DNA from 4 places in the Klebsiella oxytoca genome. Region 4 is predicted to be linked to each of the others. Evidence: predicted binding sites of a transcription regulator. Region 4 holds the regulator's gene; each other region holds the start of a gene.

Region 1 (5,113 bases), 2.4 Mb from region 4:
AAGATTGCGTAGCCGAATTTGGTGAAGGTCAGTGTCAGCAGACGCCGGCTCAGGCAGGCATGGCTCCGGAAAATCAGGCCCAGGCGCAAAGCAGCGGTAGCTTCTGGATGCCGCTGATGGCCGGCTACATGATGGGTCGCATGATGGGCGGCGGAATGGGCGCCCAGCAGCCGCTGTTCAGTTCAAAAAATCCGGCCAGCCCGGCCTATGGTAAATATACCGACGCTGGTGGTAAGAGCTACGGCGCAGCGCAGCCGGGCCGTACCATGAACGTGCCGAAAACCGCGATGGCGCCAAAACCGGCGACCACCAGCACCGTGACGCGCGGCGGATTCGGTGATTCGGTCGCGAAACAATCCACCATGCAGCGCAGCTCTGCGAGCTCCTCTTCTTCACGCTCGATGGGCGGCTAAGCAACATGGAAAGAATCAGCATTACCGAGCGTCCGGACTGGCGGGAAAAAGCGACAGAGTATGGCTTTAACTTTCACACCATGTACGGTGAACCGTACTGGAGCGAAGAAGCCTATTACAAACTGACGCTGGCGCAGGTTGAGAAGCTCGAAGACGTCACTGCCGAGCTGCATCAGATGTGTCTGCAGGCGGTTGAGAAAGTCATCGCCAGCGACGATTTAATGGCCAAATTTCGTATTCCCAAACATACCTGGGGGTTCGTGCGCCAGTCCTGGAAAACCAACCAGCCATCGCTGTACTCGCGTCTCGATCTCGCATGGGACGGCGTGGGAGAACCAAAACTGCTGGAAAATAACGCCGATACGCCGACGTCTCTCTATGAAGCGGCCTTTTTCCAGTGGCTCTGGATGGAAGATCAGCTGAACGCCGGTCAGCTGCCTGCGGGCAGCGATCAGTTCAATAGCCTGCAGGAGAAGCTGATCGATCGCTTCGGCGAGCTGCGCGAACAGTTTGGCTTCCAGCTGCTGCATATGGCCTGCTGCCGCGACACCGTTGAAGATCGCGGTACCGTGCAATATTTGCAGGATTGTGCAGCAGAAGCGGGCGTGGCAACCGAGTTCCTGTACATCGAAGATATCGGCCTTGGCGAAAAAGGTCAGTTTACCGATCTGCAGGATCAGGTGATTGGTAATCTGTTCAAGCTCTATCCGTGGGAGTACATGCTGCGGGAGGTTTTCTCTACCAAGCTGGAAGATGCTGGCGTGCGCTGGCTGGAACCGGCCTGGAAGAGCATAATCTCCAACAAAGCGCTACTGCCGCTGCTGTGGGAGATGTTCCCGAACCATCCGAATCTGCTGGCCGCTTACTTCAGCGAAGATGCGCACCCGGAGATGGAAAAATACGTTATCAAACCCATCTTCTCCCGCGAAGGGGCTAACATCTCTATTGTCGAAAACGGCAAAGTGCTGGAGGCGGTGGAGGGTCCGTACGGTGAAGAAGGTACTATCGTACAGGAGTTCTATCCGTTGCCGAAGTTTGGTGACAGCTACACCCTTATCGGCAGCTGGCTGATTAACGACCAGCCTGCGGGAATCGGTATTCGTGAAGACCGGGCGATGATAACCCAGGATCTGTCGCGTTTTTATCCGCACATTTTCGTCGAGTAACATCTAACCCCGGCAGTATCCTTTACGGCCGGGGTTTAACTATTTTCAGGCGCCAATCACCACCGACAGCATGCTCAACGACCCCATTTCTATTCCTTCCACCGGAATAGTTATCGGTTCTTCACCATCCCAGGCCCCCAGCACGTACAGCAACGGCAGGAAGTGATCGGCCGTCGGGTTAGACAGTGCTCCACCTTCATGCGACAGGTAATTCACCAGCGGATGCTCAGCCACGGGGCCTTTCCAGTTCATATTCGCTTTCACGTATTCATTAAACGACTCAGCCCAGGGATATGGCGTATTCTCACCGTGCCAGCGCGCGGTACGCAGGTTATGCACTACGTTGCCGCTTGCGACCAGCATAATCCCTTCATCACGCAGCTGAGCCAGCTTACGCCCCATTTCGAAGTGCCATGCCGCGGGTTTAGTACTGTCGATACTCAGCTGCACCATCGGAATATCGGCGTCGGGATACATTTTAATCAATACGCCCCACGAGCCGTGGTCAAAGCCCCAGGCTTCTTTATCCAGCGTCACCGGCACCGGCGCCAGCAGCTCAACCAAACGCCTGGCCAGTTCTGGTGAACCCGGCGCCGGATAGTGGGTATCGTATAGCGCCTGCGGAAACCCGCCAAAATCATGAATCGTTTTCGGCGCTTCCATCGCGGTGACTCCGGTACCGCGTGTGAACCAGTGCGCGGATATCACCACAATGGCTTTAGGCCGTGGCAGAGTCTCGCCCAGATGCCGCCAGGCGCGAGTATAGATGTTATCTTCCAGCACGTTCATCGGACTACCGTGACCTAGAAACAGCGCGGGCATACGGGTAAGGGACATAGTGATATCCTTTATTAAGAGTGTTTATGCATTTACATTACGCTCTTTCCATTCAGGTTAAACTCAGATAAGAATGATGATGATCGTCAGAAAATTTGAATGTAAGGGGCGGTAAAGAGTGAATCTCCTCTCTCGCGGTCATCAACTAATAGAGATATCATTAATGAGAATCATTTTCACAAAGAGGTAAGTGATGTCATCCCCCATAATTTTGACCCTGCTGGCAGGGAGTGCCACCTTTATTGGGGCCATTTTTGGCGTTATCGGGCAAAAACCCTCGAACCGCTTGTTGGGGTTCTCTCTGGGCTTCGCCGCCGGGATCATGTTGCTGATTTCATTAATGGAGATGCTGCCGGCTGCGCTGGCAACCGAAGGAATGTCGCCTTTACTCGGCTATGGCATGTTTATCATCGGTCTTCTGGGCTATTTTGCCCTTGACCGCATGTTGCCTCACGCGCATCCGCAGGATCTGATGACGCCAGGTATTTCCCGCCCGCGTAACCTGAAACGTACGGCGATACTGCTGACATTAGGCATCAGTCTGCATAACTTCCCCGAAGGCATTGCGACCTTCGTGACGGCCAGCAATAACCTGGAGCTGGGGATGGGGGTTGCCTTAGCCGTTGCTTTACATAATATCCCGGAAGGGCTGGCGGTAGCCGGACCGGTATATGCCGCCACGGGGTCCAGGAGTAAAGCGGTGTTCTGGGCGGGACTCTCCGGCCTGGCGGAAATCTTCGGCGGCGTGCTGGCGTGGCTGATCCTTGGTAGTTTGGTCTCTCCGGTGCTGATGGCAGCAATCATGGCAACGGTCGCCGGTATTATGATTGCGCTGTCTATAGATGAGCTTATGCCGCTGGCAAAAGAGCTCGATCCACAAAGCAACCCAAGCTACGGCGTGCTGTGCGGGATGTCGGTAATGGGATTAAGCCTCGTTGTTTTACAAACGGTTGGAATTGGCTAAAGGTAAAAACAACAAGGCCCACATGACGTGGGCCTTGTTAAGCAGATAAGCCAGATTAGCTCGCTTTACGCTCGTGTTCACGACGATAAGCCACTAAATCTTCAATCGTGACCACTTCCATATTGTGCTGTTTAGCAAATTCAATGCACTGCGGCGCCCGCGCCATAGTACCATCGTCGTTGGTCAGCTCGCACAGTACGCCTGCCGGTTTGAGACCAGCCAGCGTAACCAGGTCGATGGTTGCTTCGGTATGGCCACCACGGGTCAGAACGCCGCCCGGCTGCGCGCGCAGTGGGAAAACGTGGCCAGGACGGTTCAGATCTGACGGCTTCGCGCCATCGGCAATTGCCGCGCGAACGGTGGTAACGCGGTCAGCGGCGGAAACGCCGGTGGTCACGCCTTCGGCGGCTTCGATGGTCACGGTAAAACCGGTACCGTAGGCGCTGGTGTTGTTCTCAACCATCATTGGCAGGTCGAGCTGCTTACGACGATCTTCCGTCAGGCACAGGCAAACAATGCCGCTGCCGTGGCGAATGGTCAGCGCCATCTGCTCAACGGTCATAGTTTCGGCGGCGAAAATCATATCGCCTTCATTTTCACGATCTTCATCGTCAAGCACCATCACACCGCGGCCTTCGCGCAGTGCATCTAAAGCACGTTCCACACGTTCAAAAGCGGTACCAAAAGAGGAAAGTAGCGTCTGATTCATGGTAATAAAACCTCATTAATTGTATGGTTACCAGAATCAGGGCAGTCTTAGGAGTGCCGGTTTAGCGGCAAAAGTCAACGCAAGCGGGCGGAAACCCGACTGAGCCGTTACTCTCTCCCATCCGGACTCTAACCGTCGGCCCCGGAATTACACCGGATCTGCTGACCTTTCTGCATTAACAGAAAGCGCTCGCGGGCTTTCAACGCTATGGTTGATTTACCGCCGGTGGGGAATTTCGCCCCGCCCTGAGAATAAGCAAAGTCACTATAACGCTATTGACTATCGTCGGCAATGCATAAGCTTCAAACATTTATGGTTTATAGGCACCGACGATCGCACTACAATGAGCAGATAACCGACCAGAGCAGGAACTCACCATGATTGACCCGAAAAAAATTGAACAAATCGCCCGTCAGGTTCATGAATCAATGCCGAAAGGGCTCCGCGATCTGGGGGAAGACGTAGAGAAAAAAATTCGTCAGGTGCTCCAGTCGCAGTTAACTCGCCTGGACCTGGTGAGTCGAGAAGAGTTCGATGTACAGACGCAAGTGCTGCTGCGCACTCGCGAAAAACTGGCGCTTCTGGAACAGCGTCTGAGCGAGCTGGAAAGCCGCTCGGCGATCGCGCCGGTGGCTCCAGACGCCGAAGAAAAGCAGTAAAAACAAGCAACGGGCCGTAAGGCCCGTTGTCGTATTAGCGCTGCGATATGTATATTAGTGCTCCAGCTCCGCTTCTGGTGTTGTGACTTTATTTGCCTGCCGGCGATAAAGTTCATATCGTTGACAAAACCACTCACGATGTTCTTCATCCATATTTCCTACAATGGCCTGAAGATCGACTGGCTGACCTTGTGCGTTCATTCTGGCGAAACTCTGAGCCAGAAAATCAAAATTCTTCATCAAATACATATCGTTATTCTTCATACGCATACTCCTTCAGCCGTTGATGTTCTGATTGGTCATATGCTTTTTACTAGCTTCAGTATTTATTATTACCTTAGCTTTTTTTGTACGAAAAATGCGCC
Region 2 (5,113 bases), 2.2 Mb from region 4:
TACAACTTTCTTTTATTATCCGTTGCGGATGATTATCAGTCCGCGATATGCGAGAACGTTCTGGCGTAATCATTGCCAGCCGTGGCTGGTTCGCACGCAGCGGGTATTTACGGTGTATTGGTTTGTCGCCCTGACGGCTGTATTACTTGTGCTGTGTACACCTTATGATTCTGATTTTATTGCAGGTTATTTAGTCCCTCTTATTTTTATTTTGTATTTTATTGGTATTAGCCGTCTTGGGCATACGTTGATTCGCATTGCATGGTCTGTTTCAGCATTTTTGCTGGTCGCCTATAACCAGAATTTTTTACACGGTGTACAAACTGAATATTCGCTCTCATTTGTTCTTTCTGTATTGATCTCTTTTACTATCTGTTTGTTCTATATGGCAGATATTTATGCTCGTAGTGAAAGAATGAAGCTCAGATGGCGAGAGCAGGCGGAAGAAGATCCGCTTACGGGATTGCCGAATTTGCGCGCGCTGGAGAGCCACTTGCAGTGTCACCCTACTGTCGCCATCAGCAGCCTGCGCATTCAGAATCTGGATTTCCTTAGTCGTCACTACGGTATGATGATGAGAGTGGAGAGCAAAAAGCAGATCGTTCGTAAGCTGCAGCCTCTGTTAGCTCAGGGAGAGCGCATTTTTCAGCTGCCCGGTAGCGAGCTATTGCTGGTTCTCAATGGTCCGGAACCGGAAGCGCGCCTAAGCCATATTGTTTCGACGCTGAACCATAAAAAGTTCAGCTGGAATAACCAGGGATTGGATCTGGAGTTTGGCGCATCATGGGGCGCTTACAGCGGTATAGAGTCTGAGCTTCACCCGATGCTTGGCCAGCTTAGCTGGCTGTCTGAGCAAGCGGGCGCATCGCGCCGGGTACTCCCGCTGGATGCCGCTCAAGAGCAGATTTCCGATCAAACAAGCGAACAGGTACGGCTGCTGGCGCAAATTAAGCAAGCGCTCAATGAACGCGGGCTGGTGCTGTACGCCCAGCCTATTCAGGATGCCTCAGGGGAGGGCTACTACGAAATTCTTAGCCGTATGCGCTGCGGTGACACCATCATTACGCCCGATCGATTTATTCCGCTGATTGCGCAGTTTAATCTGAGCCAGCGCTTTGATATGCAGATTCTGGAAACCCTATTTAGTAGCCTTAGCCATCATCCTGGTAAGCATTTCTCCGTGAATCTGCTGCCCTACACGCTGATGCAAAAGGATAGCGCAGCACAGATTATCTCACTGTTTAAGCGCTATAACCTGGCGGCGGAGGCGATAACTATTGAAGTCACCGAAGAGCAGGCGTTTTCCGATGTTGAAACCAGTTTGCATAATATTCAGCAGTTAAGAGACTTCGGCTGCGCTATCGCCATTGATGACTTTGGTACCGGCTATGCCAACTACGAGCGCCTGAAAAGCCTGCAGGCCGATATTGTAAAAATTGACGGCTGCTTTGTGCGCGATATCGAGACCGATCCGCTGGATGCCATTATGGTTAAATCCATTATTGAGATGGCGAAGGTTAAGAAGATGAAAGTCGTGGCGGAATATGTTGAAACGCCCGAGCAGCGGGAAAAGCTTCTCCAGCTTGGAGTTGACTACTTGCAGGGGTATCTGATTGGTAAGCCGCAGCCGCTGAGCGAACTGCAGGCGTAAAAAAGCCGGGGCTTGCCCGGCTTTCGCTTAATGAATATCGGATTACAGTACCAGTGCGGCGATAGATGCAGAGAGCACGCTTACCAGTGTGGAACCATAAACCAGCTTCAGGCCGAAGCGTGAAACCACGTTACCCTGCTCTTCGTTCAGTCCTTTAATCGCACCGGCGATAATACCGATAGAGGAGAAGTTAGCGAAGGAGACGAGGAAGATAGAGATGATGCCTTCCGCACGCGGAGAGAGCGTGGAGGCCACTTTCTGCAGATCCATCATGGCGACGAATTCGTTAGAAACCAGCTTGGTGGCCATAATACTACCTACCTGCAGCGCTTCACCTGCCGGGACGCCCATGACCCACGCAACCGGATAGAAGATATAGCCGAGGATCCCCTGGAAGGAGATACTATAACCGAACCAGCCGGTGACGGTGGCGAACAGGGCGTTCAGCGCGGAAATAAGCGCAATAAAGCCGATCAGCATTGCGGCAACGATAATCGCCACTTTGAAGCCCGCCAGGATGTATTCTCCCAGCATTTCGAAGAAGCTTTGCCCTTCATGCAGGTTAGACATCTGCAGATTTTCTTCGCTTTCGTCTACGCGATAGGGGTTAATCAGCGACAAAACGATAAAGGTACTGAACATGTTGAGTACCAGCGCCGCAACGACATATTTTGGCTGCAGCATGGTCATGTATGCGCCTACGATAGACATGGACACTGTAGACATCGCCGTAGCAGCCATGGTGTACATGCGGTTGCGGGACATCTTGCCAAGGATATCTTTATAAGCGATAAAGTTTTCTGACTGGCCCAGAATCAGCGAGCTGACAGCGTTGAAAGATTCCAGTTTGCCCATGCCGTTAATTTTGGACAACACGGTACCGATGGCGCGAATGACGATAGGCAGAATACGAATATGCTGCAAAATACCGATCAGCGCGGAGATAAACACGATTGGGCACAACACTTTCAGGAAGAAGAAAGCCAGGCCTTTATCATTCATATTGCCGAAGACGAAGTTTGTCCCTTCATTGGCGAAACCGAGGAGTTTCTCAAACATCTCCGAAAAGCCCTTCACAAAACCCAGACCAATGTCAGAGTTCAGGAAGAACCAGGCCAACAGCACTTCAATGACAAGCAGCTGAATGACATAACGAATACGAATCTGCTTACGGTTGTGGCTGACCAGCAAGGCCAGAATGGCAACCACTACGATCGCGAGAATAAAGTGCAAGACGCGGTCCATATTTGCTCCAAATATGAGGCAGGTTAAATTTCTGTGCACATTCTATGTAACAGGCGCAAAGAAAACGAGAGATAGAACACACTATTGCAAGGATATGTGACTAATGGCAGAAATAGTGATCAAACATGCATTTTTGTTATGTTACGTAAAAGTTTTAAAAGTTGCACTGATGTACTATTCTGATAGTTGATTAAAAGAATTTATCGTTTCCCGGCTTTAAGTTGCCGACCTGCTATCGTCCCCTCCTATCACAGCAATCATTATCACCGTTTTAAATGAACTTGATAATCATTCGCGTTTTGATAGCATAAAACATAGCAAAGGCTATATTTCCAGAGGCAGAAAATGACAAACAGTCGCGTTGAGAATAGCAGCGGTCGTGCAGCGCGCAAGATCAAGTTGGCCCTGATGGGACCTGCTTTCATTGCTGCCATTGGCTATATCGATCCGGGTAATTTCGCGACGAATATTCAGGCCGGTGCCAGCTTTGGCTATCAGCTGCTTTGGGTTGTGGTATGGGCTAACCTGATGGCGATGCTGATTCAGGTGATGTCGGCGAAGCTGGGTATCGCTACCGGTAAAAATCTGGCAGAACAAATTCGCGACCACTACCCGCGGCCGGTAGTGTGGTTTTACTGGGTGCAGGCGGAAATCATCGCGATGGCCACCGATCTTGCCGAGTTTATTGGCGCAGCTATTGGGTTTAAGCTGGTGCTCGGCGTCTCCTTGCTGCAGGGCGCGGTGCTGACGGGAATCGCGACGTTTCTGATTCTGATGCTACAGCGTCGCGGTCAAAAACCGCTGGAGAAAGTGATTGGCGGACTGCTGCTGTTTGTCGCTGCGGCATATGTCGTTGAACTGATTTTCTCCCAGCCTGCGCTGGCGCCGTTGGCGAAAGGAATGCTCGTACCGTCTCTGCCGACCAGCGAAGCGGTATTTCTTGCCGCCGGGGTACTGGGCGCAACCATCATGCCGCATGTCATCTATTTACACTCATCGCTGACCCAGCATCTGCACGGTGGGACGCGTAAAGAGCGGTATAACGCCACGCGCTGGGATGTGGCGATTGCCATGACTATCGCTGGTTTTGTCAACCTGGCGATGATGGCGACCGCTGCCGCGGCTTTCCATTTCAACGGCCATACAGGTATTGCCGACCTCGATCAGGCCTATCTGACGCTGGAGCCTTTGCTGAGTCATGCGGCAGCGACCATCTTTGGCCTGAGTCTGATAGCAGCGGGACTATCTTCGACGGTTGTTGGCACCCTGGCGGGGCAGGTGGTGATGCAGGGCTTTATACGCTTTCATATCCCGCTATGGTTTCGTCGGGCAATCACCATGCTGCCGTCGTTTATTGTGATTTTAATGGGCCTTGATCCGACGCGTATTCTGGTGATGAGTCAGGTATTGCTGAGTTTTGGTATCGCTCTTGCGCTGGTGCCGTTGCTTATATTTACCAGCGATTCCCGATTAATGGGTGACCTGGTCAACTCCCGGTGGGTGAAAGTACTGGGATGGGCGATTGTCGCGGTGGTCGTGGGGCTCAACGGTTGGCTGATTGTGGGATCGATATTCAGCTAATTGTCAGTAAAAAGGGAGCCGGATGGCTCCCTGTTGTCATTAATGATGCCCGTGACCATGGCCGCGACCGCCGTGACCTCGTCCCCAGCCGCCGCGTCGGTCGTCGCGGTCGTTCCAGCCTTCGCGATAGCCGCGTTCGTAGGCTTTGCGTTTATCCCAGCCACGATGCCAGCCGTTGTCATGACGATGCCAGCGGTTGTCGCGCCACTCATAGTGTTTACGCCAGTAATCACGGTCGCGCCAGCCGCCACCGTCCCAGTAGTTACCATAATTGTCGCGATCGCCAATTTGTAATTTTATAGATGGCAACAGGGTGATTTCACCAGCATTAGCGACCAATGGCGCTGAAGCCAGAAGCACTGCAGCCAAAATCAGTGACCTGAACATACTTTTCTCCTTCACGATCGGGGCCGTTGTCGGCCTGTTAACCTGATATTACGGGGCAGTAAAGCCCCATCGCATCGGAGGAACTCCTAAATCGCAAGCGAGAGCACTTTTTGCTAAAGTAAAAATGAATTTACACCGCAAGGATGGCATCGATGGCCGCCCGTTCTTCGGCGCTGAAATGGCGGTTTTCCAGCATGCCAATCGCATCGTCGAGCTGCGACGTTTTGCTGGCGCCAATCAGTACCGAGG
Region 3 (5,113 bases), 2.0 Mb from region 4:
GAACACCGTGCCGTTTATCGCACGCTATCGTAAAGAAGTCACCGGCGGTCTGGATGACACGCAGCTGCGTAATCTGGAAACCCGCCTGGGTTATCTGCGTGAGCTCGAAGAGCGTCGCCAAGCGATCCTGAAGTCCATCGGCGAGCAGGGCAAACTGACCGAGTCGCTGGAAAAAGCCATCAACGGTACGCTGAGTAAGACCGAGCTTGAAGACCTCTATCTGCCGTATAAGCCGAAGCGCCGCACCCGCGGACAGATCGCCATTGAGGCCGGGCTGGAACCGCTGGCCGAGCTGCTGTGGAACGAACCGTCTCACGACCCGGAAACCGAAGCTGCCAAATATATCGACGCCGATAAAGGTATCGCGGACAGTAAAGCCGCCCTCGACGGCGCGCGCTATATCCTGATGGAGCGCTTCGCTGAAGACGCCGGGCTGCTGGCGAAAGTACGTGATTACTTGTGGAAAAATGCCCATCTGGTAGCGACCGTCGTCAGCGGTAAAGAAGAGGAAGGCGCGAAATTCCGCGACTACTTCGATCACCATGAACCGATCTCCACCGTGCCGTCGCACCGCGCGCTGGCGATGTTCCGCGGGCGTAACGAAGGCGTGCTGCAGCTCTCTTTGAACGCCGACCCGCAGTTTGACGAGCCGCCGAAAGAGAGCCACGGTGAACAAATTATTATTGACCATCTCGGTCTGCGCCTGAATAACGCCCCGGCGGACAGCTGGCGTAAAGGCGTGGTGAGCTGGACGTGGCGGATCAAGGTGCTGATGCATCTGGAAACCGAGCTAATGAGCACCGTACGTGAACGCGCCGAAGACGAAGCCATTAACGTCTTTGCCCGCAACCTGCACGACCTGCTGATGGCGGCTCCGGCCGGGCTGCGCGCGACCATGGGCCTTGACCCGGGCCTGCGCACCGGTGTGAAAGTCGCCGTGGTTGACGGTACCGGCAAACTGGTCGCGACGGATACTATCTACCCGCATACCGGACAGGCCGCTAAAGCGGCGGTGGCGGTTGCCGCGCTGTGCGAAAAGTACAACGTAGAGCTGGTGGCTATCGGTAACGGTACCGCCTCGCGTGAAACCGAGCGTTTCTTCCTCGACGTGCAAAAGCAGTTCCCGAAAGTGACCGCCCAGAAGGTGATTGTCAGCGAAGCGGGCGCATCCGTTTATTCCGCCTCCGAGCTGGCGGCGCAGGAGTTTCCGGACCTCGACGTTTCTCTGCGCGGCGCGGTTTCTATCGCCCGTCGTCTCCAGGATCCGCTGGCTGAACTGGTGAAAATCGACCCCAAATCTATCGGCGTTGGCCAGTATCAGCATGATGTCAGCCAGACCCAGCTGGCGCGTAAGCTGGATGCGGTGGTGGAAGACTGCGTGAACGCCGTCGGCGTCGATCTGAATACCGCTTCCGTCCCGCTGCTCACCCGCGTGGCCGGCTTGACCCGCATGATGGCGCAGAATATCGTCTCCTGGCGCGACGAGAACGGCCAGTTCCAGAACCGCCAGCAGCTGTTGAAGGTCAGCCGTCTGGGGCCAAAAGCCTTTGAGCAGTGCGCGGGCTTCCTGCGCATTAACCACGGCGACAACCCGCTGGATGCTTCCACCGTCCACCCGGAAGCTTATCCGGTAGTGGAACGTATTCTGGCGGCGACTCAACAGGCGCTCAAAGATTTAATGGGCAACAGCAGCGAGCTGCGCAATCTTAAAGCCGTTGATTTCACCGATGATAAATTCGGTGTGCCGACGGTTACCGACATCATCAAAGAGCTGGAAAAACCGGGGCGCGATCCGCGTCCTGAGTTCAAAACCGCCCAGTTCGCCGATGGCGTGGAGACCATGAACGACCTGCTGCCGGGGATGATCCTCGAAGGCGCGGTCACCAACGTCACTAACTTCGGCGCATTCGTTGATATCGGCGTTCATCAGGACGGCCTGGTGCATATCTCTTCCCTGTCGAATAAGTTCGTAGAAGACCCGCATACGGTAGTGAAAGCGGGGGATATCGTGAAGGTCAAAGTGATGGAAGTCGACCTGCAGCGTAAGCGTATCGCGCTGACTATGCGTCTCGACGAACAGCCAGGCGACAGCAACGCGCGCCGCGGCGGCGGCGGTAACGAACGTCCTCAGGGTAACCGTCCGGCGGCGAAGGCCGCCAAACCTCGCGGTCGCGAGGCGCAGCCTGCGGGCAACAGCGCGATGATGGATGCGCTGGCGGCGGCAATGGGTAAAAAACGCTAATGATATTGTGGCCCCTTTTTCTAAGGGGCCGTTTCTGCTTTGCTTATCGCCATATTGCGCAAAACAAGCATGAGTATTTTCTTATAACCTCTTAATAAGCGCGAATTACGTCGATAAGAATATTATTTGCATTTCGTTAACTAACGAAACTTTAATTAAACATTCCGGCTTTAAGAATAATGAGCGTCTCTGTGCCTGTTACAAAATAGATTTTGCTCAATATCAACAAATACTCACTTTCCTGTTTAAAAAAAGAATCGACCGCATTATATGTATTGATGATAAAAACTATTCTCATTATCATTATGTGCGTTAAGCATTTTTTATCCTTCGTTGGCTATGGTCCCTTGCGCTGCATCTAAGGCGCATATGGAAAACTCTCTTTCGGTTAGCGATATACAAGTAGGTTCTATGCAATTCACACCTGATAGTACGTGGAAGATTACCGGTTTCTCCCGCGATATTAGTCCGGCGTATCGGCAGAAGCTGCTGTCCCTTGGGATGCTGCCGGGTTCTTCTTTTCATGTGGTTCGCGTGGCGCCGCTTGGCGACCCTATTCATATTGAAACCCGACGCGTTAGCCTGGTATTACGTAAAAAGGATCTTGCGTTAATTGAACTGGAAGCGGTTGCACAATAATGCCTGACCGGTACTAAGAGCATGAATATGAAAAAATTAACCCTTGGTTTAATTGGTAATCCTAATTCCGGTAAGACCACGCTATTTAACCAGCTCACCGGTGCGCGCCAGCGCGTGGGTAACTGGGCTGGGGTGACCGTTGAGCGTAAAGAGGGTGGTTTCAACACCACCGATCATCAGGTCACGCTGGTGGATCTGCCGGGCACTTATTCTCTGACCACTATCTCTTCGCAAACTTCGCTGGATGAGCAGATTGCCTGCCACTATATCCTCAGCGGCGACGCCGACATGCTGATTAACGTCGTTGATGCGTCCAATCTTGAACGTAACCTTTATCTGACCCTGCAGCTGCTGGAGCTTGGCATACCCTGCGTGGTCGCGCTGAACATGCTTGATATCGCGGAAAAACAAAAAATCCGCATTGATGTCGACGCGCTGTCAGCTCGCCTGGGATGCCCGGTGATCCCGCTGGTTTCTACCCGCGGGCGTGGTATTGAAGCCTTAAAAATAGCGATCGACCGCCATCAGCAGAACCAGGCTATTGAACTGGTGCATTACCCTCAGCCGCTGCTGCGAGAAGCGGACAAGCTGGCGCAGTTTATGGCTGCGGACATTCCGCAGCGCCAGCGTCGTTGGTTAGGGTTGCAGATGCTCGAAGGCGATATTTACAGCCGCGCCTATGCCGGTGACGCCGCCCACAAACTGGACGTGGCGCTGGCGCATCTGAGCGAAGAACTGGACGACCCGGCGCTGCATATCGCCGATGCCCGTTACCAAAGTATTGCCGCGATTTGCGATGCGGTGAGCAATACTCTGACCGCCGAGCCCAGCCGCTTTACCACGGCGATGGATAAAGTGATTCTCAACCGCTTCCTCGGGCTGCCGGTGTTTCTGTTTGTCATGTATCTGATGTTCTTACTGGCGATTAATATCGGCGGTGCGCTACAGCCCATTTTTGATGCCGGTTCCGTCGCTATTTTTATTCACGGTATTCAGTGGATTGGCTACACCCTGCACTTCCCGGACTGGCTGACGGTTTTCCTTGCCCAGGGGATTGGCGGCGGTATCAACACCGTGCTGCCGCTGGTGCCGCAGATTGGCATGATGTATCTGTTTCTCTCTTTCCTTGAAGACTCAGGCTATATGGCGCGAGCGGCGTTTGTGATGGACCGCCTGATGCAGGCGCTGGGTCTCCCGGGTAAATCCTTCGTGCCGCTCATCGTGGGGTTTGGCTGCAACGTTCCATCGGTGATGGGCGCGCGTACTCTTGATGCGCCGCGCGAACGCCTGATGACCATTATGATGGCGCCGTTTATGTCCTGCGGCGCGCGTCTGGCGATCTTTGCCGTCTTCGCCGCCGCCTTTTTCGGCCAGAACGGCGCGCTGGCGGTCTTCTCGCTGTATGTGCTGGGGATCGTCATGGCGATTGCGACCGGCCTGATGCTGAAACATACCATTATGCGCGGCGAAGCTTCGCCGTTCGTGATGGAGCTGCCGGTATACCATGTACCGCACGTAAAGAGCCTGATCATCCAGACCTGGCAGCGCCTGAAAGGCTTCGTACTGCGGGCGGGTAAAGTTATCGTCATCGTCAGCATCTTCCTCAGCGCGCTGAATAGCTTCTCGCTGAGCGGTAAGATCGTCGATAACATCAACGATTCGGCGCTGGCGTCGGTCAGCCGGGTGATTACTCCGGTGTTTAAACCGATTGGCGTGCATGAGGATAACTGGCAGGCGACCGTCGGCCTGTTTACCGGCGCGATGGCGAAGGAAGTCGTGGTCGGGACGCTGAACACGCTCTACACCGCCGAGGATATCCAGAACGAAGAGTTTAATCCGCAGGAGTTTAGCCTGGGCGCTGAGCTGCTGGACGCGGTGGATGAGACCTGGCAGAGCCTGAAAGACACCTTCAGCCTGAGCGTCCTGGCTAACCCAATCGAAGCCAGCAAAGGCGATGGTGAAATGGAAACCGGCGCGATGGGCGTGATGGGCAGCAAGTTCGGCAGCGCCGCTGCGGCGTACAGCTACCTGATTTTCGTTCTGCTCTACATTCCGTGCATCTCGGTGATGGGAGCGATTGCCCGCGAGTCGAGCCGGGGCTGGATGATGTTCTCGGTTCTGTGGGGGCTGAATATCGCCTACTCGCTCTCTACGCTGTACTACCAGACCGTCAGCTTTAGCCAACATCCGCGCTATAGTCTGGTGTGCATTCTGGCGGTGGTGCTGTTCAAT
Region 4 (5,113 bases):
CTCGCCAATATGCTTGGTGTGGCTGGCAATATAGCTATAGAGTTCATCATCAACTTCAATTGTTTTCATCTTAATCCAGTGCGATATCTTTTTCTGAATACAAGTTGTCGGGATTATAGGTACAAATCCCAACCGCGGATAGCGTCAAACCAGGATGGCGGTAAAACTCGGATATCTTCCGGGTCTTGCAGCCGGGTGGCAGAATGTCCAACATAATACCCTAACCCGACGGAGCGAAAAAAAGAACTTTGCCATGAAATTAAATAGCCGAGCGCAATCTGCACAAAATCCGCACAATAATCCCCCTATCGTCCTGGTCCACGGCCTTTTTGGCAGTCTGGATAATCTGGGGATCCTCGCCCGCGATCTGGTCCTTGACCATGATATTTTGCAGGTCGACATGCGAAACCACGGCCTCTCACCGCGCGCGCCGGAGATGACCTATGCCGCGATGGCCCAGGATCTGCTTGATACTCTCAATGAATCACAAATTGAGAGGGCGACCTTTATTGGTCACTCCATGGGAGGTAAGGCCGTGATGGCGCTCAGTGCTCTGGCGCCGGAGCGTATCGCCGGCCTGGTCGCCATTGATATCGCCCCGGTGGATTATCATGTTCGTCGCCATGATGAAATCTTCGCCGCCATCAACGCCGTCACCGACGCGGGTGCCGCCACGCGTCAGCAGGCCGCGGCAGTGATGCGCGAACACCTCAATGAAGAGGGCGTCATTCAGTTTTTGTTGAAATCTTTCGTGGACGGCCAGTGGCGTTTTAACGTGCCGGTGCTGTGGGAACAGTACGCTAATATCGTCGGCTGGCAAACCGTCCCGGCCTGGCCGCATCCGGCGCAGTTTATCCCCGGCGGCAACTCCCCTTACGTCACCGATGAATATCGTGACGCCCTGTTGGCTCAATTTCCCCAGGCGCGCGCGCACGTTATCGCCGGAGCCGGACACTGGGTGCATGCCGAGAAACCGGAAGCCGTTATCCGCGCTATTCGACGTTATTTAGCCACCATCGGCGGGTAACTGCTTAAAATATGCCCGACCGCGCGGCTTAATGCCCGCGGTCGTTGGCGCAGCTCGTCGCCTGATGTATTATGGCGCGCTATCTGCGTCGGCTACTCCCGACAGCTTGTTTCCCCCGAAGTCACTCTGAATCATGGCAAAAGAACAAACGGACCGTACGACATTAGATTTGTTCGCAACTGAGCGTCGGCCGGGCAGACCGAAAACCAATCCGCTTTCGCGCGATGAACAGCTGCGCATCAACAAACGCAACCAGCTTAAACGCGACAAAGTCCGCGGCCTCAAGCGCGTTGAGCTAAAGCTGAATGCCGATGCGGTGGATGCGCTTAACGAGCTGGCGGAAGCCCGTAATATGAACCGCAGCGATCTCATTGAAGAGATGCTGATGAACCAGCTGGCAGCCCTGCGCGACCAGGATAAAGCCTAAAACCCTCAAAAAGTCAGCTTTCATGTAGCAGAGTGTGCAGTTGGGCGTGATTGCTGTTTCCGCGCCTTTCTCTGTTCTGCTATCATTGCCCCTATCTGCGGGCATTACGCCCACTACCACATCATTAAGTTTCAAGAGGTTATTTTACTCATGGCAATCATCGGCATCTTTTTTGGCAGCGACACCGGCAACACCGAAAATATTGCAAAAATGATTCAAAAGCAGCTTGGTAAAGATGTTGCTGATGTTCACGACATTGCCAAAAGCAGCAAAGAGGATCTGGAAGGTCACGATATCCTGCTGCTCGGCATTCCGACCTGGTACTATGGTGAAGCCCAGTGCGATTGGGACGATTTTTTCCCGACCCTGGAAGAGATCGACTTCAATGGCAAACTGGTTGCCCTTTTTGGCTGCGGCGATCAGGAAGACTATGCTGAATACTTCTGTGATGCTCTGGGTACCATTCGCGACATCATCGAACCGCGCGGCGCGACTATCGTTGGCCACTGGCCGACCGCCGGCTACCATTTTGAAGCCTCTAAAGGTCTGGCGGATGACCACCACTTTGTTGGCCTGGCCATCGATGAAGATCGTCAGCCGGAACTGACCAACGAACGCGTGGAAAAATGGGTAAAACAGATTTCTGAAGAGCTGCATCTTGAAGAAATCAAGAATGCCTGAGTCTGAACGGCATAATCATCAGATTTTGCCTAATCTATAGATAAAAGCAATCGAAGTTATAGCTACAAGTTTTTAACTTTTAGTCACATATCTGTACAATGTCCTCTGATTTAACGAGGTCGCGTGAAGCACTTTGTAGCGAGTGCCTCGTTTTTGACAGCATACAAGGCCCGATGCTTGCAGTTTTCATTTCACCATGGCAGTTCTATAATGAGACGCATTACATCGGGTGATTCTCTGTATTACTTCCGCAGATGGAAGTAGATCGTTTAGCAACAGGACAGATTCCGCATGACTGACAACAATACCGCATTAAAGAAGGCTGGCCTGAAAGTGACTCTTCCAAGATTAAAAATCCTGGAAGTCCTTCAGGAACCGGATAACCATCATGTCAGTGCGGAAGACTTATACAAACGCCTGATCGATATGGGCGAAGAGATTGGCCTGGCGACCGTCTATCGCGTACTCAACCAGTTCGACGACGCCGGTATCGTCACCCGTCATAATTTCGAAGGCGGTAAATCCGTTTTTGAACTGACGCAGCAGCATCATCACGATCACCTTATCTGCCTCGACTGCGGCAAAGTGATCGAATTTAGCGATGACTCAATTGAAGCGCGCCAGCGTGAAATTGCCTCCAGGCACGGTATTCGCCTGACTAACCACAGCCTGTACCTTTACGGTCACTGTGCAGAAGGCGACTGCCGCGAAGATGAACATGCTCACGATGCGGCAGAGAAATAATCACCGCAGCGTATAACGTTAAAAGCCAACCTTCAGGTTGGCTTTTTTTTGCTCTGAATATGATCCCCCTCTTCCTCTCGCGCCTCAATACATTTACTGTCAGTGGATCCAGCCTTGTACGGAGAGTCGACATGGAGCTTCGCCAGCTACGCTATTTTGTCCGCATTATCGAAACCGGCAGCATGGGCCGCGCCGCCCTAGATCTGAATATCGGTGTCTCCGCGCTTAGCCAACAAATGGCGCGTCTGGAGAACGAACTTGCTATTCGCCTGCTGCAACGAACATCGCGCGGCGTGATGCCGACCAGCGCTGGCCTTGCCTTTTACTCTCAGGCGCAGCTGGCTCTGCGTCATGCTGATGATGCGGTTCTCGCCGCGCGCGAAGCGCGCCTTTCCGGCCACGTCAGCGTCGGTATGGCCCCAAGCACCGCCTCTGTTCTGGGGGTGCCTTTTATTAACGCGATGCGCGAAAGCTATGCCGATGTCCGCCTGCATTTAGTCGAAAGCCTCTCCGGCAACCTTGAGCGAATGATCAATACCCGTCAGCTTGATTTAGCCATCGTGTTCCAGAAGGAGAAGCTTATGCGCTGGAGCGCCAGACCCATTCTCGAAGAGCGTCTGTTCCTGATAGGTACCCACGAAGTGCTGGCTCCCCTTCCCGACGCGAGCATCTCGCCAGGCCAGCTGGCCGCTATCCCGTTGATTATGCCAAGCCAGGGGCATGGTCTGCGCGGCAGGCTCGAGTCTATCTGCCAGGAACACTCCCTTAACATTGATGTGGTAGCTGAAATCGACGGTCTGGCGCTGCTGATGCGCGCCGTCCGCGACGGACTCGGCGCTACTCTGCAGCCTGGGGCAGCCATTTCTCATCTCGACAACGAGGCGCTGAGAGTGATCGGTGTCGACAATCCGATACTCAGTCGGCCTAATTTTCTCGTCAGTCTCTCTGATGATGAACTGACGCCAGCAGGCCTTGCGGCGCGAGTGATACTGACAAAAGTCATGCGTCAGCTCGTTGAATCAGGCCGCTGGCCGGGCGCCAGTCTTTACGCTCACTAAACCCCCCTTTAGCAATACGCCATAGCGGCTTGCCGGCCTGAGCACCTACATTTCCATTACAAATTTAACAATAAAGCAAACCGTAATGGAGCCAAAAATGGTGGATGTACTGGTGATTGGCGGCGGCAATGCCGCATTATGCGCCGCCTTAACCGCCCGGGAAGCTGGCGCGTCCGTGCTGCTGCTGGAGGCCGCACCGCGGGAATGGCGAGGCGGAAACTCTCAGCACACGCGAAATCTTCGCTGTATGCATGATGCTCCGCAGGATGTTTTAGTCGACAGCTATCCGGAAGAAGAATACTGGCAGGATCTGCTGCGCGTTACCGATGGCAACACCAACGAAACGCTGGCGCGGCTGGTGATCCGCACCTCATCTGAATGCCGCGACTGGATGCGCCAGCATGGCGTTAACTTCCAGCCGCCGCTGTCCGGCGCCCTGCACGTGGCCCGCACTAACGCCTTTTTTATGGGCGGCGGTAAAGCGCTGATAAACGCCTATTACCGCAGCGCAGAACAGTTGGGCGTGCAGATCCGTTACAACACGCCGGTGCAGGCGCTTGAATTACACAACGGCGAATTCGTCGCCGCGCTGGCGGGTGAAGAGAGGATCGCGGCGAAAACCTGCGTCCTCGCCGCGGGCGGGTTTGAATCTAACCGCGAGTGGCTGCGCGAAGCCTGGGGACAGAACGAGCGTGGCGAATGGCCAGCCGATAACTTTCTCATCCGCGGAACCCGCTTCAACCAGGGCGTCCTGCTCAAATTTATGATCGAGGCAGGGGCTGACATCATCGGCGATCCGTCACAGTCACACTGCGTCGCGATTGACGCCCGGGCGCCGCTCTATGATGGCGGCATCTGCACGCGCGTGGACTGCGTGTCGTTGGGTGTGGTTGTCAACCGCGATGCCGAGCGCTTTTATGATGAGGGCGAGGATTTCTGGCCTAAACGCTATGCCATCTGGGGACGGCTGGTCGCCCACCAGCCCGGCCAAATCGGTTACTCGATCATCGACAGCAAAGCGATCGGTCATTTTATGCCGCCCGTTTTTCCCGGAGCCCAGGCCAATACTATCGCCGAACTGGCTCGCCAGCTGGGGCTGGACGCGGAACGACTGTCGCAAACCATCGCCCGCTATAACGCCGCCTGTACGCCCGGCCAGTTCGATCATACCCGCCT

What was found. Region 4 encodes Fur, which represses iron uptake genes when iron is present. Its sites were predicted from a motif close to ATAATAATGAGAACNACTATCAA; they were not measured.
Region 1: zupT (zinc transporter ZupT) is a predicted target of Fur. The motif match lies at 2,574-2,596, and genes of this name have one in related genera.
Region 2: GJ746_RS17965 (Nramp family divalent metal transporter) is a predicted target of Fur. The motif match lies at 3,178-3,200, and genes of this name have one in related genera.
Region 3: feoA (ferrous iron transporter A) is a predicted target of Fur. The motif match lies at 2,524-2,546, and genes of this name have one in related genera.

The regions. Positions count from the first base shown of each region.
Region 1 is NZ_CP046115.1:4,701,999-4,707,111, forward strand. It holds gene GJ746_RS21895 (DUF1190 family protein) at 1-413, shown strand, start outside; gene GJ746_RS21900 (glutathionylspermidine synthase family protein) at 419-1,579, shown strand; gene ygiD (4,5-DOPA dioxygenase extradiol) at 1,625-2,416, opposite strand; gene zupT (zinc transporter ZupT) at 2,610-3,380, shown strand; gene ribB (3,4-dihydroxy-2-butanone-4-phosphate synthase) at 3,436-4,089, opposite strand; FMN riboswitch at 4,195-4,346, opposite strand; gene ubiK (ubiquinone biosynthesis accessory factor UbiK) at 4,467-4,748, shown strand; gene glgS (cell surface composition regulator GlgS) at 4,803-5,012, opposite strand.
Region 2 is NZ_CP046115.1:3,871,637-3,876,749, reverse strand. It holds gene GJ746_RS17975 (EAL domain-containing protein) at 1-1,651, shown strand, start outside; gene GJ746_RS17970 (NupC/NupG family nucleoside CNT transporter) at 1,694-2,896, opposite strand; gene GJ746_RS17965 (Nramp family divalent metal transporter) at 3,242-4,477, shown strand; gene GJ746_RS17960 (DUF2502 domain-containing protein) at 4,517-4,864, opposite strand; gene mgrA (L-glyceraldehyde 3-phosphate reductase) at 4,995-5,113, opposite strand, start outside.
Region 3 is NZ_CP046115.1:5,110,564-5,115,676, reverse strand. It holds gene GJ746_RS23950 (Tex family protein) at 1-2,242, shown strand, start outside; gene feoA (ferrous iron transporter A) at 2,654-2,881, shown strand; gene feoB (Fe(2+) transporter permease subunit FeoB) at 2,909-5,113, shown strand, end outside.
Region 4 is NZ_CP046115.1:1,690,657-1,695,769, reverse strand. It holds gene seqA (replication initiation negative regulator SeqA) at 1-69, opposite strand, end outside; gene ybfF (esterase) at 254-1,027, shown strand; gene ybfE (LexA regulated protein) at 1,161-1,454, shown strand; gene fldA (flavodoxin FldA) at 1,605-2,135, shown strand; gene fur (ferric iron uptake transcriptional regulator) at 2,427-2,879, shown strand; gene tcuR (tricarballylate utilization LysR family transcriptional regulator TcuR) at 3,011-3,937, shown strand; gene tcuA (FAD-dependent tricarballylate dehydrogenase TcuA) at 4,035-5,113, shown strand, end outside.